2 linked regions of the Novipirellula caenicola genome follow. The protein of the gene in region 2 binds, or shares a complex with, the protein of the main gene of each other region. Links are inferred from orthologs where the notes say so. Each region holds a gene or a part of one and is shown on either strand. Other genes may lie near its edges. The genes, in order: mnmG and ABEA92_RS04710.

Evidence for each region.
Region 1: the proteins of ABEA92_RS04710 (region 2) and mnmG are in contact, whole or in part, in a solved structure (PDB 9HIP), measured with the Escherichia coli proteins. The link is inferred for Novipirellula caenicola from one-to-one orthologs.

What each region holds. Positions count from the first base shown.
Region 1 is NZ_BAABRO010000003.1:285,554-301,722, reverse strand. Bases 5,954-8,835 are described here. They hold mnmG (tRNA uridine-5-carboxymethylaminomethyl(34) synthesis enzyme MnmG), read right to left. Parts: upstream 8,367-8,835; coding sequence 6,540-8,366; downstream 5,954-6,539. Other genes in these bases: ABEA92_RS08470 (hypothetical protein), read left to right, coding at 8,473-8,835; ABEA92_RS08480 (rhomboid family intramembrane serine protease), read left to right, coding at 5,954-6,275. In the rest of the region: Asp-tRNA(Asn)/Glu-tRNA(Gln) amidotransferase subunit GatB, read right to left, coding at 1-209; Asp-tRNA(Asn)/Glu-tRNA(Gln) amidotransferase subunit GatA, read right to left, coding at 301-1,776; ABEA92_RS08490 (sensor histidine kinase), read right to left, coding at 2,173-3,489; ABEA92_RS08485 (response regulator), read right to left, coding at 3,797-4,384; more of ABEA92_RS08480, read left to right, coding at 4,920-5,953; more of ABEA92_RS08470, read left to right, coding at 8,836-11,019; holA (DNA polymerase III subunit delta), read left to right, coding at 11,209-12,255; ABEA92_RS08460 (hypothetical protein), read left to right, coding at 12,391-12,651; ABEA92_RS08455 (hypothetical protein), read left to right, coding at 12,644-13,129; ABEA92_RS08450 (ABC transporter ATP-binding protein), read right to left, coding at 13,141-14,079; ABEA92_RS08445 (hypothetical protein), read right to left, coding at 14,158-16,169. UniProt on the Escherichia coli protein: NAD-binding protein involved in the addition of a carboxymethylaminomethyl (cmnm) group at the wobble position (U34) of certain tRNAs, forming tRNA-cmnm(5)s(2)U34.
Region 2 is NZ_BAABRO010000002.1:144,280-160,523, reverse strand. Bases 6,906-9,862 are described here. They hold ABEA92_RS04710 (tRNA modification GTPase), read left to right. Parts: upstream 6,906-7,674; coding sequence 7,675-9,051; downstream 9,052-9,862. Other genes in these bases: ABEA92_RS04700 (hypothetical protein), read left to right, coding at 9,709-9,862; ABEA92_RS04705 (methylated-DNA--[protein]-cysteine S-methyltransferase), read left to right, coding at 9,054-9,638; ABEA92_RS04715 (protein-disulfide reductase DsbD family protein), read left to right, coding at 6,906-7,673. Outside these bases: ABEA92_RS04745 (DUF1207 domain-containing protein), read left to right, coding at 1-17; ABEA92_RS04740 (hypothetical protein), read right to left, coding at 134-709; ABEA92_RS04735 (sulfatase family protein), read left to right, coding at 1,059-2,639; ABEA92_RS04730 (hypothetical protein), read left to right, coding at 2,995-3,195; tRNA (adenosine(37)-N6)-threonylcarbamoyltransferase complex ATPase subunit type 1 TsaE, read left to right, coding at 3,310-3,831; ABEA92_RS04720 (phosphotransferase), read left to right, coding at 3,828-4,982; more of ABEA92_RS04715, read left to right, coding at 5,040-6,905; more of ABEA92_RS04700, read left to right, coding at 9,863-9,894; deoC (deoxyribose-phosphate aldolase), read left to right, coding at 9,869-10,597; ABEA92_RS04690 (Minf_1886 family protein), read left to right, coding at 11,140-11,571; ABEA92_RS04685 (class I SAM-dependent methyltransferase), read left to right, coding at 11,633-12,397; ABEA92_RS04680 (MFS transporter), read left to right, coding at 12,455-13,831; tRNA epoxyqueuosine(34) reductase QueG, read left to right, coding at 13,854-14,900; scpA (methylmalonyl-CoA mutase), read right to left, coding at 16,161-16,244. UniProt on the Escherichia coli protein: Exhibits a very high intrinsic GTPase hydrolysis rate. Involved in the addition of a carboxymethylaminomethyl (cmnm) group at the wobble position (U34) of certain tRNAs, forming tRNA-cmnm(5)s(2)U34.

The sequences.
Region 1 (16,169 bases), on a different replicon or contig from region 2:
TTGATCGCCAACCCGGTGCGGATCGCCAAATCGATCGCTGCTTCGTTGATCACCGGAAGTGCGCCGGGAAGTCCCAGACACACCGGACAGACCTGCGTGTTCGGCGGCGCCCCAAATTCCGTACTGCAACCACAAAACAGTTTCGTTTTTGTCTTGAGTTGAACGTGAACTTCCAGCCCGATGACGGTGGTGACTTGATGAGTGGACATTGGCGCAAGTGAATGGGGGGTGACGGTGCGATCACGAGCCGTGTGCGGACTCGCAAGTCAGTGTCTTGAAAAAAGGCAATACAGCGTGAAATCAGTGGGAAGGACGTTTTTGGTGATGATCGGTGGCGGTTTGAAATGCGTTGGCCGCAAATAGCAAACGCGACTCCTCAAGCGCAGGTGCTTGCAATTGAATGCCAATTGGCAAACCTGACGAATCGCTTCCGCCCGGCAATGAGATCGCGGGCAACCCAGCTAGATTGGCACCGACCGTGAACAAATCGCAGAGGTACATTTGCAGTGGATCGTCAATTTTGTCGCCCAGCGGGAATGCGGTCGATGGTGTGACCGGGCCAAGCAGCAAATCGACTTGCGAGAATGCGGCGTCGAAATCGCCTTTGATCAAACGGCGAACCTTCAACGCTTGGTTGTAATACTTGTCGGTGTAACCTTCGCTCAGCGCATACGTCCCGACCATGATGCGGCGTTTGACCTCCGAACCAAATCCTTCTTCGCGACTGCGACAATAAGCCGAGACAAGCGGGCCGTCGGGGCTGTGCATGTCGATCGAATCGGTGCGATGACCGTAATGAGCACCATCGTATCGCGACAGGTTGCTGCTGGCTTCACAAGGAGCGATCACGTAGTAGGTGGGAACCCAATACTTGCTGTGTGGCAGATTGACTTCGACAATCTCGGCACCTTGACTCTGGAACACCTTGGCCGCCTCGTTGACGACGTCCATGATCGCCGGATCGATACCTGCAGTTTCCGCAGTCTCGCTGAGTACACCGATTCGCAAGCCACGTAAATCGGACGACTGCAGTACATCGGTATACTTGGGTACAAATTGATTCAGCGAAGTCGAGTCGCGTGGTTCAAATCCAGCGATCGCTTCCAACAGAAGCGCGACATCGGGCACCGACCACGCCATCGGGCCGACTTGATCCAAGCTGCTGGCGAACGCGACCAACCCATAACGGCTGACGCGTCCATAAGTCGGCTTCATCCCCGTGATCCCACAGAACGCGGCGGGTTGCCGAATCGAACCACCGGTATCGGTCCCCAGACTCAGCGGCACCGAGCCGGCTGCAACACAAGCGGCCGCGCCACCGCTGCTGCCGCCTGGCGTGCGATTGGTATCCCAGGGGTTTCGGGTCAGCCCAAATGCACTGGTTTCGGTGCTGGCGCCCATCGCAAATTCGTCCATGTTCGTTTTGCCGATGATCACGGCATCGGCTTCGCGAAGCTTGCTGACGACGGTGGCATCGTAGGGTGGGCGAAAATCTTTGAGCATTCGCGAGGAACACGTGGTCGGCATGTCGTTGGTGCAGAGCACGTCTTTGACCGCCACGGGAACGCCAGCCAAGATGCCCAGCGGCTCGCCAGCGGCGCGTTTGGCATCGACGCGTCGAGCCGCCTCGATGGCCTGTTCCGCCGCAACATGAGTGAATGCGTTGATCGAGTCTTGGGTGTCGCGGACCGACGCCAAAGCTTTTTCAGCAATCTCAACTGCGGTTAAATCGCCATTTTCTTGCAATCGAACCAATTCCAAGGCGGAATCTAGCATGGTTTCTGCATCAATCGTAAAGTGGAAACGTGTTCAAGCGAAAAAGAATTATTGGAGATCGCCGGCCAGCCGACTACCGGGCTATGTTTTGGATGTTTTTAGCGTCTTCGGCGATTTTGGATGCTCGCAGCGTTGCCGTTGCGGCAGCCAATTTGGGCGTTTGCTGCGGTGCGACAAGAGACGAAGCGGGAGCCTCGAAAGAAGTGCGTTCCCAGCCAGAGTCCAACACCATGAACAATCTTCAGGCTGGAAATTGCAGCATTTGCGTTTCGTAGCTACGCTCGCCAGAGCGTGGATTGTTCGCGTCCGTTGTGAATCACCACCTTCTAGCGAAGGTAGCTACTAGGAATATCGTTGACGGCGTCAGGCAGAGCTTGGGAACGAAGATTTTATCCGCTACGCGGGCGACCTACCCATTGTGATCGTGGCGACACAACCGGCTGCCCCACCGGCGAGCGTGATGTCGGCGTTGTGCAACTTGGCAATCCGGTAGGCTCGGCACAGCCCGAGCCCAAGCCCGCGGCCGGCTTCGCGGCCGCTAAAGTAGGGATCAAACGCATGTTCACGTGCCGCACGTGAGAGTCCAGGACCGCTGTCGGCTACGTGAATCAAGATGCGAGTCGCCTCGGAGACGACCGAGACCACAATCGTGCCGGATGATCCGATCGCTTCGATCGAATTTCGCAGTAAGACTCGCAGCGCTTCGCCAAACATCGGTTCATCAAGATCAAGCACGAGCTCGTCGACAGAAGTCTCGGTTTCCAATCGGATGGATAACGAATCAGCCTCGTCGACAAATTCATCCGCAACCGATCGCACCAATTTGTTCAGATCACACTGCGAGGTCTCCGGTAACGGCGGATTCGCGTAGAACATCAAGTCGGCAATCATCTGGTGAGCTCGATAGACTTGGTCGACGATCTTTTGCAGCGACGCACTTCGCTGCGGGTCGGCTTCGCCCTGCTTCAATTGTTGGGCTCGCGTCGAGATGTTCGCCAACGGATTGTTGATCTCGTGACTGAGTCCGTAAGCAAATTGTTTGAGCGCAGCGAGTTTTTGCGTATGAAGTCGACGATCAAACGATCGCTCGAGCGTGCGGGTGTGTTGCATCTGCCGAGCAAGCTGATGCAGCGAATCGGCCGCCGCGATCTCGGCCGCCGCCATCCCAGGCGTAGGCGAAGGAGCCACACCGTTCAGCTCTGCTGCGGTGAAGGTGACACTCGGCCATCGATCTCGCCATGACGCAGCAACACTTGGGCCGGTCACCTCGAGCCAAAGCGTCGCCTCTGCAAGCCATTGTTCGACCGGCAGCGTTCTAAAATACGCATCCAGTTCGCTCCAGCGTGATCGGATTGCGGACGTGATCACGGGCGCCCCTAAAAACGCATCACCCTCGGAAAACGGTGTGATTGCGTTTTCGGCAAGCCAAGCTGCCAAACCGGTTAACGACGTCGAATCACCGGGAAACGACGCAGCGGCGAAGATCAACAGCGGCGGATCGGTCCGCAATGCTGCGATTGTTCGCTGGAGCGTGATCGGATCCGGCGATTGCGAAACGCCGCCTTCGACGCCTTGCTCGCCAGCGGCCAACAAATCCGTTTCATGGCTGCGCAACAGCACCCCCGTCAAACACTCGGTAGCAACGAGCGAACGGGGCAGCCACCATCGACTGGATTCGAAACGCAGGCTGGGCAACAAGTGGGTTGGGGACATCACGCTAAGAAGACCATCCGTGTCGCACTTGTTTCAGTTTGCACCACGTCGAGGTAGGCAGGTCGCCTGCGTTTGTCACCGAGAGGTGGTGCTTTGTCAACGTAAAGTTTCAGGGTCACGAAAATTCGGGCGTGGGTTTCCGAATCGTTTAGTAACGACATCGAAAGTCTTGTTGAGCTTCGCTACGGCGATGACAGGCTGGATGCCAATGCGACTTTGACAGGCTGGAAGCCTATCCCACATTGAAAGGATCGGAGCCTATCCTGTGATGCTGGAGCGAAGCCGAATTCCGTTTTCGCGTGACCGTTTAATTGATCACGCCGCGTTCCATTTCGAGCAGGTCGCACGATCGGTTGATCAAATCATCGATCGCGAACGGCTTTTGCATGAAATCGTTTGCACCGGCCGCTTTCAAAGCGTCGACTTTGTTGTGCTCGACCATCCCCGAGATACACAGGATCTTGACCATATCCATCGCGGGATCGCTGCGAACACGTTGGCATACTTCTTTGCCGTTGATATCGGGCAACATCACGTCCAAGATCACCAGATCGGGGCGAAACTCTTTCACTCCCATTCCGGCGTCGAACCCGTTGTTTGCGGTGCGGATGTCGAAACGCCCGTCACGCGAAAAACCTTCGCTGATCAGTTCGACCAAATCTTGATCGTCGTCCACGATCAGCAGCTTCTTCTTGCCGCTTTCAAGTGCGTCGGTGGGAATTCCGTTTTCCTTCATGAACATGAAAAGTTGTTCACGTGGAATGCGTCGGAATTTACTTCCGGGGACACGAAACCCCTTTAACGAACCGTTGTCGAAACAACGGATAATCGTTTGCTGGCTGACCTTACAAATCTTGGCCGCTTCGCCTGTCGTGAAGACCGTCTTAATGGTCATGGCAGAAACCATCCTCCCTGCATGACGAGCCGTTACATTGTGAATCCTGGAGCTTTGAACACGACCTCGGCGTATTGCAACATGCAGCCCAATACAGCGTGTCTCGTCCAAAGACAGACCATCATGATGTCACTTGCTAGCAAATGTAAGTTAATGATTCGTTGTGCATCCGATACACAAGTCACCCAACCGTTCACCACGAGTCTTTGTTTAGCAACCTTCCCGTCCCCCGCACTAGCACATTACCGAGCTAAAGTGTGCGAAAAACGCAAGCAGCAAGAAACTCCGAGTCCCCCTGCCTTACCAAGCTTGCCTCACCAACGAATTCTATCGAGTTGACACAGTGGGTCAAGATCGATTTGAATTCCATAAGTCCCGTATTCATCGGAACTTAAGGATTCTAGCCCGCGTTTTTTGGATTTTGTGGGGCGTGCAGGACCCAGAATTAGTGGAACGCGACTTCGCCGGATGCTCCAATTAACTTGTACTCCTGTGGAGGCTCTGCGTCCGATCTACCGCGTGCACTCATCTGCCAATGATTCTTATCGCCCCCTACACGACCGATGCTCCGGTCTACCACCTACCAATCGTGACTGGTGGCCTAGTCGCGACCAACATTGTGATCTTTTGTCTCACCACGCTTCAGGTCGCCTTGGGCAATGTGGAAGTCGAGTCGATCGAGTGGCTGATCCTTCAATTCGACACGATCAATCCGCTGCAGTGGATTAGCTGCGCATTCATGCACGCCGACCTGATGCATTTGCTGGGGAACATGTTGTTCCTGTGGGCGTTTGGATTGGTTGTCGAAGGCAAGATAGGAAACCTGCCGTTTTTGGCGTTGTACCTTTTGATGGCCTTGGTCGGCGGCATCATTGTCCAGCTTCCCATGTTTATCCTGGGCAGCGACGGCGGGGCACTCGGAGCCTCGGGCGTCATTTTCTCGTTGCTGGTGATCGCAATGTTGTGGGCTCCTGAAAATGAAATGGACTGTTTCTGGGTCGTCGGCTTTCGCATGGGGACGTTCGAGGTACGAATCATCAGCCTCGCGTCGGCGTTTCTAATGATGCAGCTTGTGTTTTTGGCGTTGGGAGGATTTTCGATGTCGTCGGAAATGCTGCACTTGATCGGCGTGGCAGTAGGATTACCGATTGGCCTATTGATGCTGCGGCAGGATTGGGTGGACTGCGAAGGCTGGGACGTCATTTCGCGAAACGCGTGGCTACAACAATACAATTTGTTTTGCAGCGACAAGCAGCGTCTCGCGAAGTCTCGCAAAAAGATCGAACACGAAGACCCGATCGCAGCGGCACTGGGAAATCGCCCCACCCCGGTGGCCATGAACACCGCCACCGCCACCCGCCGCGCCACGGTAAAAACCGAGACGCCCCAACCTGCGGCGGCGGCCAAACCCGGTTTCAATCCGCTGTTAACGAAGCTACTCGCAAAGCCAAAGACACCTGCGGTTGCAGCGGAGAAGCCTAACGCCCAGGACCATCCGGAATTCAACCGACTGGTGCACTTGCTGAGACAGGCCATTGATTCATCGAGTGCCATCATCGCACAACAACACTTCCAGCGACTGGAACAACTGAAACTCACCTGCGGACTATCCGATACCCTGTTGGCAGCCTACGCCAAATTATTGGCAAGCAAGAAGCTGTATGTCGAAGCGATTCGACCTCTCACACTCGTCGCGATTCACGGTGGAGCTCAGTCGAATCAAGCACGATTGCGAATCGGCCAAATCCAATGGTCTGTTCAAAAGAATCGGCAAGCAGCTGAGACCACGTTGCGTGGAATCGTGATCCCGCCGGACGCGATGAACGAGGCCAACCAAAAAGTGATCACAATGCGTGACCAACTACTGAAACAGATTTCAGTGTCGCAGTAGCTGTAGGGCCAACGCGGTGAAGCATTTTCTCGTAGCGACCTTCGCCAGATCGTAGCTACCTTCGCGAGAAGGTGGTGAATTGCACTGGCTGGCAATCATCCACGCTCTGGCGAGCGTAGCTACGGAATACAAATGCTGTAATTTGTCGTCTCTAAATGCTTCACAGCGCCCCCAATTGGGCGCTAGCCCCGGTTCAGTGCCGGAACCCTGGCAATCACCAAAACGGCCAATTTACTGAAAGACTCCTGCTAACTGCCTAACGGCTTATCGTTTGCGTTCGAGGTGAGCGAGTACCAAGGCGAGATCGGCCGGGGTGACGCCGCTGATTCGTTTGGCTTGATCGAGATTTTGCGGACGAACTCGATTCAGTTTCTCTCGCGCTTCCTGGCGTAGCGGACCGATGGCATCGTAACTGAACGCTTGGGGAATCTGCTTACTTGCGAGCCGGTGGTGCTTTTCGACCTCCATCTTTTGCCGCGTGATGTAGCCTTCGTATTTGATGTCATACAGACATTGCGTGGCAGCATCTTCGTCGATCTGACGCAGTCCTTCGACGTGGCTACACATCACGTTCCAGTCAACTTCGGGACGACGCAGATAGACATCGCCGGGCGTGTTGTCGACTCGGGAACTCTTTAGTAGCTCCATGCCCAAATCGATTTGTGACAACTTGTTGGCAAAACGATCACGACGCTGCGCATCAATCAACCCGAGCTCGTCGGCCGCGGCGGTCAACCGGCGGTCCGCATTGTCTTGTCGCAACAACAACCGATACTCTGCCCGGCTAGTAAACATACGGTAGGGTTCATCGGTTCCTGCGGTCACCAAATCGTCAACCAAAACACCGATGTAGGCTTGATCACGCGTGGGTACCCATGGCGACTTGGAGGCGACTTTACGGGCGGCGTTTAGCCCTGCGATTAAACCTTGACCAGCGGCCTCTTCATAACCGGTCGTGCCATTGATTTGCCCGGCCAAGAACAATCCTTCGACCGCCTTACTTTCCAAATGCGGCCACAATTGCGTGGGAGGACAGAAGTCGTATTCGACGGCATAACCGTAACGCATGATTTGAGCATTCTCGAGTCCTTTGATCATACGGAACATCTGGTCTTGGACGTCGCGTGGCAGACTGGTCGAGATTCCGTTGACGTAGACCTCTTCGGTTTGACGTCCTTCAGGCTCGAGAAACAATTGATGCGAATCTTTGTCGGCAAAGCGGACGACCTTGTCTTCGATCGAAGGACAATAGCGTGGCCCCCGCGAATTGATTTGGCCGCTGTACATCGGCGCCCGGTCCAAATTGGCACGGATCAATTCATGCACCGCATCGTTGGTGTAGGCGATGTGGCAAGGCAATTGCTCGCAATGAGCCAACGATCCAGTTATGAACGAAAACGGCTGCGGATTGTCGTCGCCCGGCTGCAATTCGAGTTGCGAGTAATCGATCGTTCGCGAGTTCAACCGTGGCGGCGTTCCGGTCTTAAACCGCTGGACCTCGAAACCCAATCGGTTCAGCGCCCCGCTGATTCCGGTCGTGGTCCCCTCCCCTGCCCTGCCCCCGGACGTTTTGGCATCGCCGGTATGCATGATCGCTTTGAGGAAGGTGCCCGTGGTCAAAATTACGGTCGGAGCGAGGTACTCGGCATCGCCGACCACGCTGATTCCGACGACACGGGTTTTGCCATCGACCGTTTCGGTGATCAGATCCACGACCGTTTCTTGCCGCAGATGCAGATTGGGCTGCTGTTCAATCTGACATTTGATGTGGTTTTGGTAGGCTTTTTTGTCCGCTTGAGCCCGTGGACTGTGCATCGCCGGGCCTTTTCGGCAGTTGAGCAGGCGAAATTGGATGCCGGTCGCATCGATCGCTCGCCCCATCAATCCGCCCAACGCATCGACTTCGCGGACAATCTGCCCCTTGGCAACACCCCCGATAGCGGGATTACAGGACATTTGCCCCACCGTGTCCAGGTTGGTCGTCAATAACGCGGTTTTTGCTCCCACACGAGCCGCAGCGGCTGCGGCTTCGGTGCCCGCATGACCGGCACCAATGACAATAACGTCATAAGAGTAAGAAGACTTTGTCATGGAATCACGTCGCAGGGTGAATAGATCAAGAAGGAAAGGGGAGCGAGTCGAACCGGAGAGGATAGGTAAGGACACCGTTTTCCGTGTTTGAAGGCTGATCGACAAGATGCATACCGCCAAGAAAGCCGTCGCCGCTGCGGTATTCGCGCTAAGCGGATCGGGATTTGCTATCACAGCAGTACATGCTCATGCAGACTCGCCGGCTCTAAAAACAAGCAGCACTGACGCCATCATATCAACCGAGGTGGGTTCTGCTAAAGGACGGCCGCCAAGTTATGCGGTCTCGGCAGCCAGCTCGACCGTCGAACCGGTTGCAGTGCTCAATTCTCGCTCGTTTAAAATCCCATTCAACGTGGACACTGCCGGATCGCGTCCGGTGGAAGTGCGTTTGTACGTCAATCGCGGCGGCAATTCGGGCTGGGAACACTTTGATTCGAAACCGCCGACGATCCGTGAATTCGCATTTTCGAGCGACGAAGACGGCGTCTATCTGTTTGCGACCCAAACCCTCGATTCCAGCGGCAGTGCCCACCCGGCGGGCCCGATTCATCCGCAGCTAAAGGTCGTCGTCGACACGACTGGCCCGCTGATGACGCTGCATGCCGACGGCGATGCCGATGGCACGGTTCGCTGCCGCATGGATATCGAAGACGCCACCGCGATTTCGGACACGCGGATCTATTACGCCAGCGATGTGGAATCTCAGTGGCGATTGATTCCGGTCCAACCCGAAGGGGACGATCGTTCGTTTACGTTTCTTCCCAAAGAAGATTGGCGTCAACTATCGATCCATGTCACTGCGATCGACTCGGCGGGCAACCAGACCGTGCAAATGAAGCGACTGCAGCGGCCACGATTGGCTGCATTGCCAACTAACCGCTTTGCCGCCAGCGATCACCGCGACAGCGAAGTGCCCACCGCGGCTCCGTTTGCCAAACCGCAGCTAAAAGCCATCTCGGTTCAACACCGAACGGCTTCGTCGTCCCCATCGACCACCGATTTGTATATTCGTCCGGCCGAAAGCGATCCTACGAGCGGTTCGAGCCCGATCATCAAACTGGATCGCAAAAAGCCTGAAAGCGAGACGCCAAAGATCGCCGCGAACTACGGCTCGATCCGTGGTGATTCTCCGCTGAACCAATTTCGTGGGCACACGCCTGCCGGCGAAACTCAACACGCGTATGCTCAAGCACCGCTCACCGGGGCGCCACCTAGCCCAGCCAATACGCGACGGATCATTCCGCCGGCGAAGGTCCCTGTGCTGACCGCGCCCGCAGTGCCGACCGTCCCCGCAGCACCGCCCCGTGTCAGTACGCCGCCCAGTTTACAAGTGCCACCCAGCTTGCAAGTCCCGCCTAGCTTGCAAGTTCCACCGAGCTTGCAAACTCGACCAAGCCAGCCCGCGCAGCCAAAGTTGCAAACGCAAACGCAAACGCCAGCCGCAACGGGTTTCCTGATGCCACAAACCGCCACGGTGCCACACAACCCGGTTCGCGGGCAGGTTGCTGGGCAAATCGGAAACGCGTTTCCGTTGCCACGTTACGCCCAGCGGCCAGGTGCGATTGAGTTGCCCTCGCCTGCCACGCCAGAGCAAGTCACGCTGCCGTTTGGTGCTGACGAAACACCACGACCTGCGACTCCGTCCCGCAAAGGTCCCACGCTGTTTGCACCTGGAACCGGGGCCGCGGCCGCAGCACCAACAAGTCCCGAAACCACCGAAGCGGCGCGACCTAAAACGCCTGCCGAAGCGATGCGGCCGATCGACAAGAGCGAGATCACCAAAAGCGACCGTCCCATACGCCCGGCACCACCGGAGAAACGGGTTGAAAAACGACCTGCCACCGTGAGTGGCAATCCCAATGAACCGCAAACCCAATGGGCGGTTCCTACCACCACCGCCGACGATCACTACAGTGCACAACGTGCGTTGCAGTCACGCATCGATTCGGCCACCTTTGGTGGTCGTGTTCCGACTCGGTTCAGCGACTCGAATCGATTCAGCTTGGAATATGAACTCGAGGCTGTAGGAATCGTCGGCGTCGAATCAGTGGAACTGTACGGCAGCACCGATGGAGGCAAGAGTTGGAAGTTCTGGGGCCAAGACCCTGACAATGCCAGTCCGTTTGATATTGAAACCAAGGAAGAAGGTGTCTTTGGTTTTCGCATCGTCGTCGTCAGTTCCAACGGATTAACCAGCCCGAGACCACAGGCGGGCGAAAGCCCCGATATTGTCGTGGTCGTTGACCAGAGCAAGCCGACGGTGCGAATCACCGGGGCTCAATATGGCGAAGGCGACCGCACGGGATCATTGGTGATTCGCTACGATTGTGACGACGCCAACTTGATGACGCGGCCGATCACGTTGTCGTTCAGCGACGATGTGGAAGGTCCGTGGACCACGATCGCCGCGGGACTTCGAAACGATGGCGACTATGTTTGGCCCGCCGATCCGCAATTGCCGCGTCAACTGTATCTACGCATCGACGCGACCGACAATGCGGGCAACATGGGCAGCTACGTCCTGGATCGCCCGATCGACACGCAGGGGTTGGCCCCACGTGCTCGGATTCGCGGTTTCCTGCCGATCAGCGGGCTCCCGATGCCATCGGACAACGAGCACACTGCCGCTCGCAACCAATCGACGTACAATTAGTGAGTAGTGCCTCGCCGGTCAGGATGAGGGATCGGCTTCCAGGCGGTCATCAATAGGAGCGGCACAACTCCGGTCGCCTCTAAACTCCGGTCGCAGGCGAACTTCTGCCACCGGTGGCGTTTGCAAAGCACAGTCTTTAGGCTGGAGCCCTGGCAGTCCCCACTCGAAACACTCGCTTAAAAGTTACTGATGGCGATTCTGAACGCCTTTGAAATGTTAACCAAGCCACCGGCGCAATTGCCGTCGATGGCCGCCGTGTTTGGTCCCGACACCACGCTACGGACATGGGTTATTTCGGCGTTGTCTTCTGATGGCGACGTCACCTCGTTTGATGGTGAAACGGTTCGCTGGTCTGATCTCCGTGATGACCTGGCCACTGCGTCGCTGTTTGATTTTGATGGAAAACGAACGATCGTGATCCGCGATGCCGACAAATTCGTGTCGAATCATCGTCCGGAGCTGGAGAAGTATGCTGCTAATCCAGGCGAGTCCAACCGCTTTGTCATGGAAATGACAACGTTGGCGTCGAACACCAAGTTGTACAAAGCGATTGCGGGCGACCACTTGGCCGTCGCCTGCACCGCCAGCACCGACAAGAAGCTGGGGATCACCGCAGCCAACCGTCGCAAATTTTTGTGCAACTATGTCGCCAAACGGCATGGCGCTGCGTTGTCTGGGGAAGCCGCCGACGCCCTGATCGAAATGCTGGGCGAAGAGATCGGGATGATTGAAACCGAGATCGCCAAGCTGGCACTTTACAAACCGCCCGGAGAAACGATCGACGAACCGCTCGTGCGGGAAGTGGTCGCCGGATGGCAAGGCAAAACGGTGTGGCAAATCACCGAAGCGATCGCGACCGGCAACGCTGCCGAGGCGCTGCTGCAATTAGACAAACTGATGAGCGGCGGTCAGCGGCCAATCGCACTTCTGCCACAGATCGCTTGGTCGCTGCGTCGATTGGGGATGGCCACCGCGGTGGTCGAGCATCGTGAACGCGAAGGCCGCTCGGTGCAGCTCGAAGACGCATTGGCATCGGCGGGAATCCACCGCCCCTCGGACATCCAACAATCCAAAGCTCAGCTGCGAGGCCTCGGGCGAGCCCGCGGCAAACAGCTACTGCCCTGGCTACTGGACGCCGACCTCCGGCTCAAAGGAACGCACAGCGCCGATGGACGCGATCGATTCTTACTCGAACATCTGGTCATGCGGTTAGCCAAAGCCGCGCCGCAGAAGTAGCAAAGCTGCGGCTTGGATTTCAAAAGCGCTGTTTTTTCCGCCACATGAAGTGAATCCGTAGAACGCTACGATCGACTTGCTTAAAATTAGCGGGAATCAGCCCTACGCCTTTCCAGAAAAATGCTCAACTGACTGATGATCGAACCAACTTCCGACCACATTTCGGCTGCAAATGAAAAAGCGAACGCTTGGCGACGCAAGCAGATGCACGCACTGACACCGGAAGAGTGCTTAGCTCTGTCTCGCCAGCTTCAACAAGCCGCCATTGCAACGATGCGATCTAACCCGAAGGCAGTCGAAGCATTTATCAAACGCAACCACCATCAGCGACGAGCTTCAAATGTCAAGCGTTTAGAGATGGAGATGAAACACGAATGCGGACTGCGCGATGAATGATGATTCGCCGCTACGCATTGCCGAAACAATGGCCACAGCAAACGTACCGTTCGTGATCATCGGTGGACACGCTGTCAACTACCACGGCTTCCCGCGAGCCACGCAAGATGTCGATATCATCTTCAAACGATCCGATGAAAGCGTGAAAGCACTTTATGAAGTGCTATCCAAACTAGAGGGATGTTGGATTAGCAATGAGCTGGATCCCGAAACGGGGATTGAGAAAACAGTTCCCATTACGCCCGAATACATTGCCCGCGAACACCTGATGATGCTCAGTACTAAACTGGGCTACCTCGACTTGTTTGATTTTATTCCAGGCCTACCTGGCGAACCCTTGGACGAGCTTTTCGCGACGGCTAAAACAATCGGTTCCCTGCGTTTCGCGAGCCTCCACTGGCTAAGAAGAATGAAGCAAGCATCCGGGAGACCTCAAGATAAAATTGACCTTGAAAACCTTCCCTCAAGCGAGTCGTAATTGTTTAACGTCTACATGCGGCGGCTGGTGCCCTTGGTCAGTGCCATGAACGCGGACTCGAGATCAAGCTCTTCTTCGCTGAATCGTTTCAACGCGATCCCATTTTCGATTAGCAGTTTCGGTAGATCGCTGTAATCTTCCACACCTGCTTTTAGCACGATGCGGATCGCATCATCGCCGGGCTCGCTGCCCTGCACTTTCTCGTGCCCTTGCAGCAACTTGGCGACATCATCCATCTGCTCGCGCTGCGCGGTTTGAATCACCAACACGGTGTGTTCGCGCACCATCTTGATGACTTCGGTGACTTTGGCGTTCTGCTTCAATTCACCACGATCGATGATCCCGACTTTGTTACAAACATCGGCCAATTCGGGCAGAATGTGACTACTGACAATCACGGTTTTGCCCATTTCACCGAGCTTGCGAAGCAGATTCCGCATCTCGATCCGGGCTCGCGGATCGAGCCCCGAAAGCGGCTCGTCAAGCAGCAGGACTTGCGGGTCGTGCAGTAGCGTACGCGCCAATCCAAGACGTTGAGTTTGACCACGCGAAAGCGTGTTGGCGTAGGCATCGCGTTTAAATTCGAGGTCCACGACATCGAGCATTTCATTGACGCGATCGGTTCGCTGTTTTCCGTTGATACGATAGGCCGCAGCAAAAAACTCGAGATACTCGACCACGGTCATGTCGTCATACACCCCGAAAAAGTCAGGCATATAGCCGACAAGCCGGCGAATTTCCTTGGGCTGGGTATGCACGCTGTGGCCACACACATAGGCCTCGCCCCAAGTCGGTTCCAATAGCGTGGCGATGATCCGCATCGTGGTCGTTTTGCCTGCACCATTGGGCCCGATAAAGCCGAACAAGTCACCGGCTTGGAGATCCAAATCGATCCCTTTGATCGCGAACGCGTCGCCATATTTTTTGGTTAAGTCAACTGTCTTGATCACGCGTGGTCTTCGCTTTCGATGTAAATGGTTGCGATCACAAATGGACGAACGGCCTGGTTAGGACGCCCGCTTTTTGGGTTATCGTCGTTTTGCACTGATTGGCATTACCAACCGAATCAGCGAAAGAGTTTCGTCAACATGAATGGGTTCGTCTTGATCGCCTTGGTTTTGGAACTGGGTCACCGGACGTGCAAGCTTTCCGATCAAAATGCAACGTTCGCGAGTCAACACATCACTGAGATCCAAGAACGAAAGTACCTCGTGACGCAACCCCGTGTACCGTTCGGCTCCGACCACGTCATGAAACATGATCATCTCGGTTAATCGTTCTAGATTCGCGGTCGACGATGGGTCCCATGACTCGGTTTCGGTCGAGCTTTCCAGTGCTTTTTGTCGTGACAGCTGCCAACGGAAATTCTTTTGACGCAGCGAATCAACCGACTCGATCGAGGTGCCGGCTGGAAATCGTGTCGGCAGCAAATACAGCCAATTGCGATAAATCAGCATGCCATTGAGCACGTCGACCGGAAATGGATTCCGCAGCGATCCTTCGAGCAGCTCGCTACCACTACGCCGCCGCATCGACAGATCCTCGGAAACGTCGGCGACAAAACGCATCTGGCTGGCAATCGACTTACTGCTACGTGGCGCAAACGGGACGTCATCTAATTGGCTGGTCAACGTATTGTCGCGGGATCGAAGCAGGACCTCGTAGCCGGGCAAACGAGCACTCTCGCCACTGACCTGGATCGCGCCGAACGATCGGCCGGGAAATCCAAAGGGAAACGTTAGATTCGAATCGATGCGTTTGGCGATCCCCTCAAACGCCGGGCTCGCGGCCACCGCAACATCCAATTGGCGTGCATCGTGCGAATAGATGGTGTTCCAAGTGAACATCTTGCCCCGTCCGCTGGCCGAATCGATGTCGACAATCTCGAAGCGATTGCTGTGCAATGTCGGTGCCGACGACGCCGCAAGCTTCACTTGCTCACCGGCACCGGACGCAACCTTTGCCGTCGCGTTTGGCTCGGTGTCCGACACCACGCGAGCCTGCAATACCAACAGCACGGAAATGGCAATCGCCATGATGGGAAACGTCAGCCAGCCCAAAAGTGGTTTGCCGAAAACGCGATTGACCAAGAAGTAGTCCAGCGGCCCGATCAACGCAATCAAACCGAGCACGATCAGTGAGACCAACGAAAAACCAAACCGGCGTTGGCTGTCGAATTGGTCCAAGGTGGACCGCATCTGGCCTGCCAAATCATCATACGCGGTCGAGCGGTTGGTCTTGGCAAACGGCGTGTCCGTGGATTGCAACAGCGAGCCAGTCAAACTGAGCACCAAATCCAATCGCTGCGGCCAATCGACAAAAGGTTCCGCATGCAAATCCGCGGCGATCACCGTCATCTTGCCCAACCCCACGATGTACTCTGCGGCAATCGGTGTACTGACTCGCCGCGTCGTTCGCCCCGTGATGATCACCTCTCCCACGCCCTTGGGAAGTTTGGCGCCCAGGAACGATGACAAAGGGTTTTGCGTCGAGGTGAAGGTTTCGATCGCCGAGGGATCCAATTCAACGACGGTCCACTGAGAACCGGGGGGCGTCGGCAACAGGTCCAATAACCACGGTGCCGCCGACTGCATTTCCGGCAACGAACCACCAAGCATCAAGACGATCCGGCCTCCGGATTGCACCCAATCGACAATAGCTTGCTGCTGTGCGGAGCTGAGCGAGGCCAACAACTCGGCACCGCCGGCACCGACCATGATCAAATCGACTCCTTCGTACCCCATCACCGAATCGGGAAGCTGATCCGCGGCGGTGGGTTGTGAAACCGCCACGGACGCATCTCGCTTCAAAATTCGGTTTTCACCAATTTCATGAACGCCTAGTGGATCACCAAAACTGACAATCCAAGGCATGCCGAGCGGCACCTGCGACGATTCACGCGATGGCGCTCCGATGGGCGGAAAACGTGTGACGATTTGGCTGCCATCGGCACGCTCGGCGATCAACGGAGCGGCTTCGCTGCCGGCAATCGCATACGTCCAACTCGAACCGGCAGAGTCGGTGTCGGCGAAATCGCGAA
Region 2 (16,244 bases):
GCTGGTTCGATTACTAGCATCGCCTCGGTAATCATCTTCACAAAAAAAAGCGGCCAACCCTCGCCAGAGGGCAGCCGCTTTTGGTTGTCAGGTTTCGCCGTGTGATCACCGAGCAAATCGGTGCGTTCGGAGATTAGCGTATCGCCGGAGTTGGGACGCCGCGAGCAACGCTAGGTTTCGAGCGAAAGATCTTTCGAGTGCGTTCCGGTTTGTACGCGGGCTCTTCGGATTCGACGATGGTTTCGCCGGGGTAGTGCGATTCGCCTGAGATGTATTCTTCGCCAACGTGAAATTCGCTCGGGTAAGATTCCGAAACGCAGGATTCGCAACCGCAGCCGACCTCGCAACCTGAATCGCAACCGCCGTCACAGCCACCATGGCAACCGCCATCACAGCCTGATTCGACCCCACATCGATATCCCCACAGGCTTTCAATTCCTGAGAAGACCGAGCGGCATTTGCCACAGGATTGGCCGTTGTGATTCCCGCACTTGTCGCAGGGATCGCAAGCGTCGGCGGGATGGTTGATCCAAGGATCGACGTACAGTTCGCCACAGCCATCACATTCGCCGCATCCGGGCGTACCGCAGCCTCCGCCGCCGAACATCAGCGGTCCATTGGCTCCGCCGCACGTGGGACCGCAACACCCGGTGAACCAAAGGAGGGCGATGGAGAGAGTCAGGAGTGAGAGCTGTTGTGTCGGTTTCATTGGATTTAGACCTTCGTCGTCTTGCCGAGTGGATAGTTGTCAATTCGGCCATCCCATTCGACTCAGTCCAATAAATCCTTATAATCCGCAAAATTTAACAGCCCGCGGAATGCTAGCAGCCCACGGAATGCTGGTAGCCCCATGCGAGTAGGCCAAGGAACAGCGGAATCAAATTCCCACGGCCTCAATCGGGCCAGTTATCATTGGTCCCTTGGCGTTGCCCACTGCTGACCATGAGATTGCTCGCCTGGCTGGCATTTTTGGCCAAGTTAGGACGGCTTCCTCGTCCTGGCTTCCTCACACTCCCCTCCCCCCTTCATCTTTGCTGATCTGCTTTGGAGACGACTTCATGAAATGGCGTTTGATTGCTGGAACTCTTTTCGTTTGCTTTGCCTGTGGTGGTGCTGTTGCCCAATCGGCCGCGGAAACTGCCGCGAAACCATCCTCGGCTGATCTGCCTGAGGTGGGCAAGATTGACGGCGTGCAACCTCGAAACGTCGTTTTCATTTTGACAGACGACCATCGCTATGACGCGATGGGGTTCATGGGGCATCCGTTTCTCGAAACGCCGCACCTCGATTCGCTCGCCTCGGGCGGAGTCCATTTGAAGAATGCGTTTGTCACAACATCCCTTTGTTCACCCAGCCGGGCGTCGATTTTGACAGGGCTGTACACCCACAAGCATCGCGTGATTGACAACAATCGTGCGGTGCCTGAGGGAACGATTTTTTTTCCTCAGTACCTGCAAAAGGCTGGCTACCGCACTGGGTTCATCGGCAAATGGCATATGGGCGGCGAGCATGACGACCCACGCCCTGGATTTGACCACTGGATCAGCTTCCGTGGCCAAGGCAATTACTTGCCACCGGGGCCGAATTACACGCTGAACGTCAATGGTAAACGAGTCAAGCAGAAAGGTTACATCACCGATGAATTGACCGACTACGCGATCGAGTGGCTTGAATCGCAGAAGGACTCGGATGAACCGTTTTGTTTGTATCTGTCGCATAAGGCGGTGCATTCGAATTTCACGCCTGCCAAGCGACATGCCGACCGCTACGCCAATGCCGACCTTAGCTTTCTTCCGCGTGGCAAAGAAATCTCCGCCGAAAACAACGCACCTCGTTGGGTTCGCGACCAACGCAACAGCTGGCACGGCATCGATTTTTCCTACCACAGCGACAATGGACTCGATTACCTCTACCGCCGATATTGTGAATCGCTGTTGGCGGTGGACGACAGTGTCGGCCGTGTGCTTGATCAGCTTAAAAAGATGGGAATCCACGACTCGACGCTGGTCATCTATATGGGCGACAATGGTTTTATGTGGGGCGAACATGGCTTGATCGACAAACGGGTTTCGTACGAAGCGTCGATTCGCGTGCCGATGATGATGCATTGCCCTGAACTCTACGAAGGAGGGACGGTGGTCGAATCGGTGATTGGAAACATCGATATCGGGCCCACGATCTTGCATGCTGCGGGCTTGGAAACGCCCGACTACATGGACGGCAAGAGTTTTCTCGAACTCCCCAACAATCCCGACTTGGATTGGCGAGACTATTTTCTCTACGTCTACTATTGGGAAAAGAACTTTCCGCAGTCGCCCACGCAATTTGCGCTTCGCGGTGATCGTTTCAAATACATCACCTATTACGGACTGTGGGACGTCGACGAATTGTATGACCTGGCCAGCGATCCAGGCGAAACAAAGAATCTGATCGCCAATCCCGACTACCGGTCGGTCGTCAAAGAGATGGAGAACCGGTTGTACGAAATGCTAGGCGACGCCGGAGGGATGGACATCCCGATGAATCAACCTCGCGGCGGTTCGCAGAACAAACGTTGGGCGGAGCGTGGTGGTGAGGAAGCTGCGGATTTCCCTGCCGCGATCGTGGTCGAAGAACCGCTGAACAAAGGCGCCCGCTAAAACGAGCGACCCTCATTTTGGGATATTGCCGTCACCGAGCCCGCATCGGCACTCGGTGACGGCGAATTTGGCCGCGTGCCAAACGCATTGTGGAACGTTTTCTCGCGACCGGTTATATGGGTAGCGGGGCGAGAGTGGCAACTTGCGCAGTGGTCTATTTTACCTAATCGGCGCCAGCGGTCGGGGCGCGATGGAACACGGTGACGCCAAGGACGATTTTGATATCGGATTTTACGCAATTTTCCGAACGAAACATCTAGAAGGAGTCGGTCGTCGGGATCGACAACGTGGATTGCAACTGACGAAGTGATCCTGCGTTTGTCCCTTCGTTCGATTTTTCCGTCGGAGAGATCCCGTGAACCGGTTGCCTCAAACGCCCGAAGAACTGGTGCTTCAATTTGAGCTCGCCGAAATGCTCGAGCTGCTCGAGGATCTCGGTTTCGAGTCCAATGCTCAGGCCGCCGCCATGTTCAAACAGACGCTGAAATCGCTGGGATGCCTCGAAAAGACGCTGGCTCACTTTGCCGCGCCCACTCGGTTGCGCCGCGCAGGCTAGCCGATCCCCCGTGTTGTTAGGCCCGCCATCTGTGGCGGTTATGTTCGGCGGGCTCGCGGCGGGCCGAGAATAATCTAAAATGCTTTGCTTCACTACGAATCGGAGCGTTGGACCTTGGACCTCAAAAATACGAATCAGCCCGCACTGTATTTGCGTCACCTCGATCTCGAGCATGTTGACGCATTGGCGCGGCGAATGGTCGATTGCTTGCCCGCCGGGATTTCCTTTGGATTGGTCGGGACGTTGGGGGCGGGCAAAACGCGGATCGTCCAGTCGATTGCCGCGGCGACGGGGGTTGATCCTGCGGATGTAACAAGTCCCACGTTCACGCTGCTGCAATCCCATCACGGATCGATCACGCTGCATCATTTGGATGCCTACCGCGTCAGCGATGACGATGAATTTTTGGAGTTGGGGGTCGAAGAACTCTTTGACGATCCACAAGCTTGGACACTGGTCGAGTGGGCGGATCTCGTCCGTTCGGTGATGCCATTGGAAACCGTGTGGATCAAGATCGATATCGAACAGGATGCCCGTTTTCGTCAAATCACGATGTCGACTCAGGATCTCGCGCTGCATGAATCGCTTCGCTTGCTTCATCAACAGTGCATTGACGATGGCTGGTCTGCGGCATGAGTGACGCTGTCCGTTCAGTGCTGAAAAATTGGTTCGAACATTCTCGCATCGAATCGATCCAGCCGATTGCGTCGGGATTGAGCGGGGCTGCCGTGTTTCGTGTCTCGATTGCCCAGGGGCAGACGTGGGCGCTGAAACGCTATCCGCTGCACACTTCTTTGTCTCGCGTGGACCAGATTCATAGGGTGATGGTCACGGCAAAGAACAACGGCTGCGATGTGGTACCCGAGCTTAAGCGATGCGGGCCAAAGCTGGGCGGGCCAAAGCGATACGATCCAGGTGATGCCGGAGTGCCCAATCGCTACGCCATTGATGATGGCCAATACGTTTGGGAGCTAGCCCAGTGGATTGACGGCCAACCATGGCGCGAGCCCGCGACGGGAACCGGTCTGCTGGTCAGCGATTCAGCGGCTGCAGGCGATCTTGCTGCCAATGCGGAAACCGAACGACGACGCCACGAAGCGATGTTGCGTGGCGGATCGGCAATCGCCGTTTTTCACCGCTCGGTACGTTCGTTGGGAACGCAGCTGCAAGCACCCCCATGTGTCTTGACGCGTCAAAAGCGGCTAAAGGAATTGGGCTCGCAAATGGACGCGATCATCGCAAGCGATCTGATGCAGGTCGAGCATCTGCATCTGCGGTTTTCGTTGCAGACGGCGATCGAGCGATTTCGAGCCGATTGGAATCGCGTCACAAGTCCGCTGGCTGCGACTTTGGCGGCGCTATCACACGAGTCGGTTGAGACGCAAATCGTGCTGGGGGACGTTCATGCCGAGCACATTTTCTTTGCCAATTCCTGCGCGGGCGATGCAGTCGAATCTTGTTCGGTCGTCGGGATCATCGATTTTGACGCGGTTCGGATGGATGCGGCTGCCACCGATCTGGCCCGCTGGATTTCCAGCTTCCTAGGTGAGTGTACGGATGTGCATACTGCGTGGCATTCGGTATTGGCGGGTTATCGGCTAGAATCGTCATTGGATGAACAGCAAGAAGTGATTGCGAAAAGCATCGTTCAGGTTTCAGCCTGGATTAACCTTGCCAATTGGGCGACTTGGTTATTGCTTGACCATCAGAATTTTTCCTACGATGACGAGCAGATTGCCCAGCGGATCGATCAATGGATTCGAGTCATTGATAAACTCGGTAGATGATCGGTTGGCGAAGCGAATTGGATTCTCGGCAAAGAGCTTATTTGAAGCGTACTGAACATGATAAATAGAAACGGCGGCGGACTTCTTGGACTTGGATGTTTGTTGCTGGCCTTTGTGGTCGGCATCCCCCATGTTGCAACAGCCCAGTCGGGGTTTGGCAACGACGGCGGCGTCTTCTCCGATTTCTCACTGGGCGGATTCGGCCAAGACTCGGGGGACCCGGCGAAATGGGAAGCCAAGTACTTTGTCGAGGAATCCGGCACGCAAGGACGTTTGGAGGTGATCGTCGATGTGGACGCGGGTTGGCATATCTATTCGGTGACGCAGCCCGCCGGCGGACCGATGAAGACGAAATTGTCAATCGAGTCGCCCGAGTCCGTGAAATTGGCAGGCAAGTTCGTTCCCGACGAAGCGCCGCACAAAAGTGTGTCGGAGATTTTTAAAGGGATCACGATCGAAGAACATGGCGGCCGCGTGGTCTGGTCTGCGCCACTTGTCGTCCCCACTGATTTTCGTGACCCGATTTCGATCGCCGTCGAGGCCCAGGTTTGTAAGCCCGATGGCGCTTGCATCCCCATTTCAGAAACATTGACGGCCGCCTTCGCAGGCAACGTCGCCGCTGCCGCCGCGATGACCCAAGCTGATGCCGAATCGGGAAATCAAGCGGTTGAACCGGCGAAGACGGTTGCTACCAAACCATTTCGAGACGACGGTTACGAGGTGCAGTGGACGGCGGAATTGACGCCTGCCACGGTGGCTCCGGGAGATCGAGCGACGCTAAAGCTGACGGCGATTCCGGATGCTGGATTCCATGTTTATCAATTGACCGTGGATGACGCCGACTTTTCGACCAACATGGTGGTGTCTGAAAAATCGGGACTGCTCGTTGGCCAACCCAAAGCGAGCAGCGTCGCGGTGCCGGTCGATGTCAAATTGTTGCCGGGCGTGATGTTTCACAAAGGCACTGTGACATGGTCGTTGCCTGTGCAGGTTCCCAAGGACGCCGAACCGGGGGCTCACAAGATCGCCGGCATGATCGCGTACCAAGCTTGTACGGACAAGAGTTGCCAACAACCGATGGCGCTGACGTTTTCAACCACGCTGAATGTCGGCAGCGCAAGCGGGGCTGGGACCTCGTCTGCGGCGGTCCAGTTCGCTAGCGTGAAACGCGCCGATGTACTTGATGCGGCTGCCGAGACCCAGTGGGTCGACAAACTGCCAACCAAGCCTGCACCCGCAACCCAAGACACCGGCGACGACACCGAATCGCAGCCCACCGGTGACGCGGTTGCAACCGGCGCAGCGACTGCCGCCGACGGCGAAGCATCTCTTGATGACAACGCCGAAGACACTGCGGCCCATCCAGCCACTCCGGTTCAGCCCATCGTGATCAACGATGGCGACGACTCCGAAGGCCGCCCGTTTGCGGTCGTATTGATGTTTGCGTTCTTAGGCGGGGTGATCCTGAACTTCATGCCCTGCGTGTTGCCGGTGGTGGGACTAAAAGTAATGAGTTTTGTTCAGCAAGCCGGCGCCGATCGCAAGCGTGCGTTCTTGCTGAATTTCTTCTACGCGGCCGGCATCATGTCGGTATTCGCACTGTTAACGGCACTGGCCGTCGTCTTTTCACTGTCTTGGGGTGAGCAGTTTACCTACTTGCCTGTTCGACTCGGTTTGACGCTGCTGATGTTTGCGATGGCGCTTAGCTACCTTGGCGTGTGGGAGATTCCAGCGCCGGGCATGGCCGGTGGCAAGGTCTCGCAAGACTTGCAAAAACGTGAAGGTTATCCGGGGGCGTTCGCCAAAGGGGCGTTTGCCACCGTGTTGTCGACGCCTTGTAGTGGCCCGTTTCTCGGCGCCATTTTCGGTTTGACGATCGCTTTGACCGCCGCGGAAACGACCGCGTTGATGATGACCATCGGATTGGGAATGGCGATCCCTTATATCATGATCGGCATTTGGCCCAAGCTGGTGGCGTGGTTGCCCAAGCCAGGAAATTGGATGGAGACGCTAAAAGAATTTTTGGCGTTCTTGTTCTTGGCCACCGTGGCATTCTTTTTCAACCAGTTCAGCGACGACCACAAGGTGCCGGTCTTCGTAACGTTGTTAGGCGTATGGTTCGGTTGCTGGATCATCGGCAAGGTTCCCAATTGGGCCGATATCGAAAAACGATTGGTGGCTTGGGTGAGCGGTGTGGCAGTCGCCACGGCAATCGGCATGATGGCGTTTCAGTACTTGGGCGCCGAGCCCGCTCCTCAAGAGGGCGTCAAGACGATCGCTTGGGAAGAGTACAGCGAAGAACGTCTGCAGGAATTGCAAGCCGAAGGCCGCACCGTGATGATCGATTTCACTGCAAAGTGGTGCGTGAACTGTATTGTCAACTACAACGTGGCGCTGAACACCGAGGAAACTCGCAAGGTGATCGAAGAACTCGATGCGGTGCCGATGTTGGCGGATTGGACTGATCACAATCCCGAGATCAAATCGAAACTGGCTGAATTGCAGAGTCGCTCGATCCCGGTTTTGGCGATCTACCCCGGATCCAACCCGAACCAACCGATCGTGCTGCGTGACTTGGTTAGCCAATCCGCAGTCATCGACGCATTGCGTCAAGCCGGTGCGAGTGTCGACGATCCGGCGATCGCGCGATCGAAGAAGTCGCCATCGAAATCAACGGCGTTTGTTCATTAACATGCTTGATTCCAATGAAACCATCGTGGCCATCGCGTCACCGACCACACCCGCGATGCGAGGAATTGTTCGCATGTCGGGGCAATCGGTGGTGCCGATCTTGGAAGCGGTGGGAATCAAGTCCTCACAAGCCAAACGCGCTCAAGTGATCCAAAGCCGGATCGATCTCGGCACACCGCTCGGTAAATTGGATATCGCGGTGTCGCTGTGGCCGACATCGCAAAGTTATACGGGGCAACCGTCTGCGGAACTGCACACGATTGGTTCGGCGCCTGTGTTGCAATCGATCGTCAACGTGTTGACGACCGCGGGGGCGCGTGCGGCGCGTCCCGGTGAATTTACGATGCGGGCGTTTTTGGCAGGACGGTTGGATTTGCCGCAAGCCGAAGCGGTGCTTGGCGTCATCGAAGCCGAACAACGAGGGTCGCTCGAGCATGCGTTGAATCAATTGGCGGGAAATCTATCCCGGCCGCTCGAACAGATGCGTAGCGAGATGCTTGATCTGCTTGCCGACGTCGAAGCAGGACTCGATTTTGTCGACGAGGACATCGAATTCATCAGTGACGAAGCGCTCGTTGAGCGGCTTAGTGTGATTCATGCCGCGGTCGATAAAACACGCCAATCGATGGAATCCCGAGGCGGCAACCGCTCGCGAGCGATTGTAGCGTTTCGCGGTAATCCCAACGCGGGTAAGAGCCATTTAATCAATGCATTGGTGGGCCGCGAGGTGGCGATTGTCGCTGACGTTGCCGGTACCACCCGCGATGTCGTCTCGGTCGAAACCACGCTCGACGGACATGCCGTTCAGTGGGTCGACACCGCGGGGATCGAGAGCCGAGCTCAGCACGACCCACTGTTTGAGATCACCGCGGCGTCACAGGCTCACGCGCTTCGCGCTTCGCAAAATGCGGACGTGCGAATTTGGTGTGTCGATGCGTGCCACGACGATCTGGCGGCTCAGCGACGTTATTTTGAAACGCACGATGGATCATCCAAGCGGTCGTCGATTGACATTTGGGTCGCTACGAAATCCGATCTGATTGATTCAACCCAACGACAACCTGATTGGATGTATACCAGCGTGATCACGGGTGACGGTGTCGATCGATTGCGTGATCGAGTATCACAGTTCGTCGCATCGCATGACAAGGAAGAAGTGGGCTCGATCATGGGAACGGCCGCACGCTGTTCCGGTTCGCTCGCCCACGCTGCCACGTGCATCGAAACGGCGATTCGTTTTGTGCAGCAAGGCGACGGTCATGAATTTGTCGCGTCCGAACTGCGAGTCGCTGTTGAATGCCTTGGTGAGGTCACCGGGGCGGTCTACACTGACGATATCTTGGATCGTGTGTTCGGTCGCTTCTGTATCGGAAAATAATCATGCAATCGCAGAAACCAATCGCCGCAGTGCTACCGCGAAATCGTGTGCGGGGAAATCAAGTGCCCGCTGCGGTTCATGTGGCTCCGCATGATTCGCCCCTAGGCGTGATCCATTCGGTTTGGACGACGCGTGGATTGTGGCGTTTGCAATGGGGCAATGAAACGCCGGAATGGAGTGAGCAGGACGGTTCGCAAACGGTTCTCGGTTGGGCTCAATCGCTTGACGATCGTTTGAATTCCTTTTTCGAATTCGGTTGCACAACGTTTGAGACCATCCCGGTGGACGAATCGAATTGGACTCCGTTTGCCAAAGCGGTTTATCGCCAGTGTCGTGAAATCCAGCCTGGCAACACGCTTACCTACAAACAGCTTGCTGAACGCGCGGGAAGCCCTGCCGCCAGCCGCGCCGTAGGCAGCTGCATGGCTCGCAATCGGATTCCCATCGTCATCCCCTGTCATCGCGTCGTTGCATCCTCGGGACACCTTTGCGGATTCAGTGCCCCTGGCGGTCTGGACACCAAACAATTTTTGTTGGACTTGGAAAATAGCGATGCGGTACCGCTGGCCGTCACTTGGACATCGTGATCGGAGTCGACGAGTCAAACTGCTTGCATCGCCGACTTGATTGCTCCAGCGTTCCCCTCAATTGACGGCGTTGAGCAACCGAAATGATTTTAAGCGATCCACGCCCGAATTGCTGATTGCCGACGTCTGCGGTGACGATGTTCACCTCAGCGGCGTGTTGGTGACACCGGTCGCCTTGCCTGGTTACAAACTCGCCAAAAACGAAGAACTCGTTCAGAAAAACGAAATTCATGAGCAGCACGTTCACTTACTCTGACATTGCCAAAATGATCGATCACGCGTTGCTGGCACCAACGCTATCGGCGTCTGATTTGGATCATGGAATCAAATTGGCATTGGCCTACGATGTGGCAAGCGTTTGTATCATGCCGTGTGCGGTGCCGCAGTGTGCGGAACAATTGTCCGGCAGCACGGTCAAGACATCGACGGTGATTGGGTTCCCGCTTGGCGTGAACAGCACGACGGTGAAACAAACCGAGGCCGAGCGGGCGATCGCAGATGGTTGCGAAGAACTCGACATGGTCGTCAATATTTCAAAGGTGCTCAGCGGCGATTGGACGTACGTTCGCGATGACGTCGCAGCGGTGATCGATGTTGCCCATCAAGCTGGGCAAAAAGTGAAAGTGATCTTCGAAAATTGTTATCTGAACGAGGATCAAAAGGTTCGGCTCTGTCAGATCTGCGGCGAACTGAATGCCGACTGGGTCAAAACATCGACGGGGTTTGGAACCGGTGGCGCGACGATCGAAGATCTCCAGCTGATGCGATCTCAGACGCCCAGCCACGTCCAAGTGAAAGCAGCCGGCGGAATTCGTGACCTGCAAATGGTCATCAAGGTGCGAGAAATGGGTGTCACACGGGTTGGCGCCAGCCGGACAAAAGAGATGCTTGATGAGTGCCGATCGCAGCTTGGATTTCCCCCAATTGACGTAACTGCTGGACCCACAAGCACTTACTGATTTCGGTAAAAAAAGATGAGTACATCTTCTGTCTTCCGTCGTTAAAGAGCTGCCCTTAATCGGGTTTTTGCGAACGTTTAGTCCGCCTTGGTAAAACCCACGGCGCAAAAATACTGAAATTTGCGGCAGATTTTCGCATTTACATGGCCCCCCCACGTTGCGGAAAAACCGCTTTTGTAGTTTACTATCCGTAGAGCTTAGCTCTCCCCAGCGAATAGTTATCAGGTCCCTGTTTAGAGGGGCCGTCACAAGCTAGCTGGTGGGTGACCAACTCCGTCGTTTGCCCCACGACGCATTGTGTTGCCCGCCAGCTTTTTTTATTGGGGAATTGGCAGTGGACTGCCCGCTTTTCACGGCCATCCTCTTCGCGTTCTCTCGTTGCCGTCCTGGGATCGTGATTGGTATTCACGCTCTTTTATCCAACCGCAATCTCAGTCGAATTGTTTTTTTTCGAGTAAGCGGTCAAAATAGAGACACACGGCAGGAAAGCAGCCATCACAATCGTCCGTCAAATCAACCGACGTGTTCCCAGAGTTCCCCTCATGACGACTCCTCTTCAAGCGATTCGCGATTTACTGAACGAAGATAAACGTTATCGCATCGAAGCTTATCAATTCATCCGCGAGTCGCTGCATTACGCTCACGAGAACAACGAAGCGACCAGTGCGGCGATGGCCGACGCGGATCCGTCGCCGGGAATCGCTTCGGAAAATCCGAATCACGTCACCGGACAACAACTTTGCGAGTCATGTCGACGTTACGCGATTGATCAATATGGCTACTTGGCCAAGATGGTTTTGGCCAATTGGGGCATTCGCTCGACAAGCGACCTCGGCGAATTGGTGTACAATCTGATTCGCATCGAACAGATGCGTAAAAGTGAAACCGATCGCCGCGAGGATTTTGATGACGTCTTTGATTTTGACGACGCGTTCGAGCCTCAGTTTGAACTTGTCGCTCGCGACGAAGACTGAGTCAAAACGAGTGCCAAAACGAGTGCCAGCTTGGTTGTGGGCTGGATGCTTCGTCTGCTTCCTGATCGCCGGTTCGGCGAACAGCGTTTCGGCTCAAGGTACCACCACTGACGAACCATCAACGCAATCGGTGGATCACTCAGCGTCCCCCCCGGACGAAAAGCCGCGGCGTACTTATTTGGGACGCATTGTCGCGCAGCCGATGGGGCATCAAGGCGCACCATGGCTGATTCGTGATAACCGCGACGATGAAGAAAACGCGTCGGATTCGTTCGTTCAACTGCAGTTAACCGAAGGCATGGTCGTATGCGATCTTGGCTGCGGCAATGGTTACTGGACGCTGCCGATGGCGAAAAAGGTTGGCGAGAGCGGCCGCGTGTTGGCGGTCGACATTCAGCGTGAAATGCTCCAAAAACTTCGGGTTCGCAGTGCCAAAGCCAAACTGCGAAACATCGAACCGATTCTCGGGAAAGTCGACAATCCCAATCTGCCGCTTGGCGAATTGGATCTCGTTTTAATGGTCGACGTTTACCACGAATTCTCGCATCCCGAATCAATGCTGTGGCACCTCCACCGCGCACTAAAACCAACGGGCGTCATTGCGCTGCTGGAATACCGTGAGGAGGACCCTTCGGTGCCGATTAAGCCCCTGCATAAGATGTCAAAAAATCAGATCATGAAGGAGTATCAGCGGAACCACTTCAAGCTGGTGAAAGAGTATAACATGCTGCCTTGGCAACATTTGATGTTCTTCGCCCGTGACGACAGTCCGCTTGAATCCATCGATCCGATTCCGGCGAAGCAAGTTCTCGAAGCACTTCCTTGAACCAACGTCGCCGTACAACCTGCCTATATTCCTCCCACCCAACGGAAGTCCCACGCAATGGCTCCTAGTGTTCGCATCCGTCTTTCCGTCATGATGTTCCTGCAGTTCTTTATCTGGGGATCATGGTATGTGACTGCCCCCAATTATCTGAGCACCATCGGATTCGAGGCGACTGATTTTGGAAATACCTATTCGGTGGGGCCGATTGCCGGTTTGCTAACACCGCTGTTGGTCGGTTTGATCGCGGATCGTTTCTTTTCGGCCCAAAAGGTACTCGCGATCCTGCATCTGCTCGGGGGCGTGATCATGTTTGCCGCGGTTTCGTTTATGAAGGGAGAATCGCCGTCGCCATCGGTGATCAACTGGGGATTCTTCCTTGGCTACATGCTGACCTATTATCCGACGCTAGCGTTGACCAATACGATCGCGTTGAAAAACATGTCCGACCCGGAAAAGGAATTTCCTGGCATTCGAGTGCTGGGCACCATTGGCTGGATTGCCGCTGGTTTTGCGTTGACCTTTACTGGTTACGAGACCAATTCGGGAATGTTTTATATGACCGCGGTAGCCGCGATCGCGCTGGGCGTGTTCAGCTTTGGGCTTCCGGATACCCCGCCCGTCCGCTCGGACGAAAAGGTTTCGCTTCGTCAGCTGTTCGGGCTTGATGCGTTGGCGCTGCTGAAAGATCGTTCGTATTTGGTCTTTCTGGTCTCTTCGATGTTGATCTGCATTCCGCTGGCGTTTTATTACCAAATCACCAGCCGCGTGGTGGAGTTAACCGGGTTGCCGATTGGGACAACGATGTCGTATGGCCAGATCTCGGAAATCGTGTTCATGTTGGTCATGCCGTTTTTCTTCAAACGGCTTGGCGTCAAATGGATGCTCGCAATTGGGATGTTGGCATGGGTGGGACGTTACACCTTGTTTGCCTTTGGTGCGTCCGATGAAATTCGCTGGATGATCATCTTAGGGATCGTGCTGCACGGAATCTGTTACGACTTTTTCTTCGTTACCGGACAAATTTATACCGACAAGAAAGCCCCGGAATCGGTGCGTGCTCAAGCACAAGGTTTGCTGGTCATGTTGACGCTTGGATTGGGCATGATGATTGGGGCTCAGGTCGCCGGCGTCGTCGAAGGCCAGCACACCACGGCTGAGTCGGTCGAATTTAGCGAGGTCGTGGTTGCCAAGACCAAACAGATCGACGACGCGACCAAGGCAAACGTGAGCGAATCCGAAATTGAGCTGATGCAGCAAGAAAAGGCCGACGCGCGTCATTCCGAGTTGGCGGCGATCCAGTGGTATGAGTTGTGGATGAAGCCTGCACTGTTTGCCTTGGCCGTATTGATCGGCTTTGTCTTGCTGTTCCACGAACGGGGCGTTGATATCGCCAAAGCCGACATTGACCCTGTCGAGACAAATCCGGTTGAGTGAACGCGGTGAATCGAGTTCGGCCATGTCGCCATCTGAATTTTTGGTGACGTTTCGAAACCAAGCTGCCGAGCTTGGTTTCATCGCTGTCGGAGTCGCTCCGGCGATCCAATCGCATGGTTTTTCCAATTTAGCCCGCTGGATCGAAGCGGGCTACGCGGGCGAGATGGATTACATCGCAAACCGCTTGGACGCGTACAAGCATCCTAGTGGCGTGCTCGATGGGTGCCGCAGTGTGATCGCGTTGGCGTATCCCTATGATGCCGCGCCGACGCAATCGGTCGCTCCGGGGACCGGCCGTGTAGCACGCTATGCGTGGCAAGGCGTCGATTACCACGACGTGATCCATCCTAAATTGAAACAATTGGTAGCGGCGATTCGTAAATCGTTCCCCGATGCGGCGGCGCGGGGTGTGATCGACACCGCTCCGATCATGGAGCGCGAGATCGCTCAGCTCGCGGGATTGGGATGGCAAGGAAAGAACACGCTGTTGTTGAACAAACAGCTCGGCAGCTATTTCTTTCTCGCCTGCGTATTGACCGATGTCGACTTTCCGCCCGACACGCCCCACGAATCATCGCACTGTGGCACCTGCACCGCGTGTCTGGATGCCTGTCCCACCGATGCGTTTCCACGGCCTGGCGTGTTGGACGCCACTCGCTGTATCAGTTATCTGACGATCGAAAGTCGCAGTGAAATCGCCGAGGATTTGCGTGAATCGTTAGGCGATTGGGCGTTTGGATGTGACGTTTGCCAAGAGGTGTGTCCGTGGAATCGTAAACCGACACGACACTACGAACAGGCTTCGCCGCCACGGCAACCGCTGGATGTGTTAGAGCTGCGTGCGTTGTTCTCACTGGATGAAGCGGGGTTCCGCCAACGTTATCGTAAAACGCCGTTGTGGCGGACGCGGCGGCGAGGCGTGCTGCGAAATGCCGCTCTTGTGCTGGGCAATCAACGCGATCCCGAATCGTTGCCCGCGTTGCGAATCGGGTTGGCCGACGAAGACGCCCTGGTTCGCGAAGCTTCGCAATGGGCAATCGACCAGATCCAGCGAGATTCACTTGGCTGAATGGACGAACGAGGGTTTGTCGTGAGGCGAGGTAGCTCGTGAATTACAGTCACCTCTCCCAAAACGCAGTTTAGGGAGAGGTCGAGCAGAGCCTTCAGCGATGCTCGGGTGAGGGCCTGCCTCCGGATCGCTAGCACGTCAAATCACGATCGACAGCCGATTGCTGCACCCCTTGCTCGGACGACCCTCACCCGGACGAGGCCTGCTGGGCCCGTCCGACCTCTCCCGCGCTTCGCGCGGGTGAGGTGACTTGCGAATTACAGTCACCTCTCCCAAAACGCAGTTTAGGGAGAGGTCGAGCAGAGCCTTCAGCGATGCTCGGGTGAGGGCCTGCCTCCGGCTCACTAGCAGGTCAAGTCAGGATCGACAGACGATTGTTGCACGGCTTGCTCGGACGATCCTCACCCGGACGAGGCCTGCTGGGCCCGTCCGACCTCTCCCACGCCTCGCTCGGGAGAGGTGACTTGCGAATTACAGTCACCTCTCCCAAAACGCAGTTTAGGGAGAGGTCGAGCAGAGCCTTCAGCGATGCTCGGGTGAGGGCCTGCCTCCGGCTCACTTGCACGTCAAGTCAGGATCGACAGACGATTGTTGCACGGCTTGCTCGGACGACCCTCACCCGGACGAGGCCTGCTGGGCCCGTCCGACCTCTCCCGTGCTTCGCTCGGGAGAGGTGACTTGTGCAGTCACCTCTCCCAAAACGCAGTTTAGGGAGAGGTCGAGCAGAGCCTTCAGCGATGCTCGGGTGAGGGCCTGCCTCCGGCTCACTAGCAGGTCAAGTCACGATCGACAGTTGATTGCTGCACCCCTTGCTCGGACGCCCTCACCCGGACGAGGCCTGCTGGGCCCGTCCGACCTCTCCCGTGCTTCGCTCGGGATAGGTGACTTGCGAGTTACAGTCACCTCTCCCAAAACGCAGTCTAGGGAGAGGTCGAGCAGTGCCTTCAGCGATGCTCGGGTGAGGGCCTGCCTCCGGCTCACTTGCACGTCAAATCAGGATCGACAGCCGATTGCCGCACGGCTTGCTCGGACGACCCTCACCCGGACGAGGCCTGCTGGGCCCGTCCGACCTCTCCCGCGCTTCGCGCGGGTGAGGTGCCTTGCCACTTCCAGGGGCAAGTGCTTTCTGCATCAGCCGAGCACAAACGGCGGAAGACCAAAATCTTCGGCGGTCCTCGAAGTCTGCGATAAGGCGGCCGAAAAGCTGCAGAAGCCAGAGTCTCAATCAGGCTGGATCGACCACGATTTAGCGGCCCAGACTTACCCTGAAACGGGGTTCGCGTCCTCACCAGTATGAGTGACGTTGGCCAAGGTCGCTTCGAGCTGTTCGATCAACACCAACGC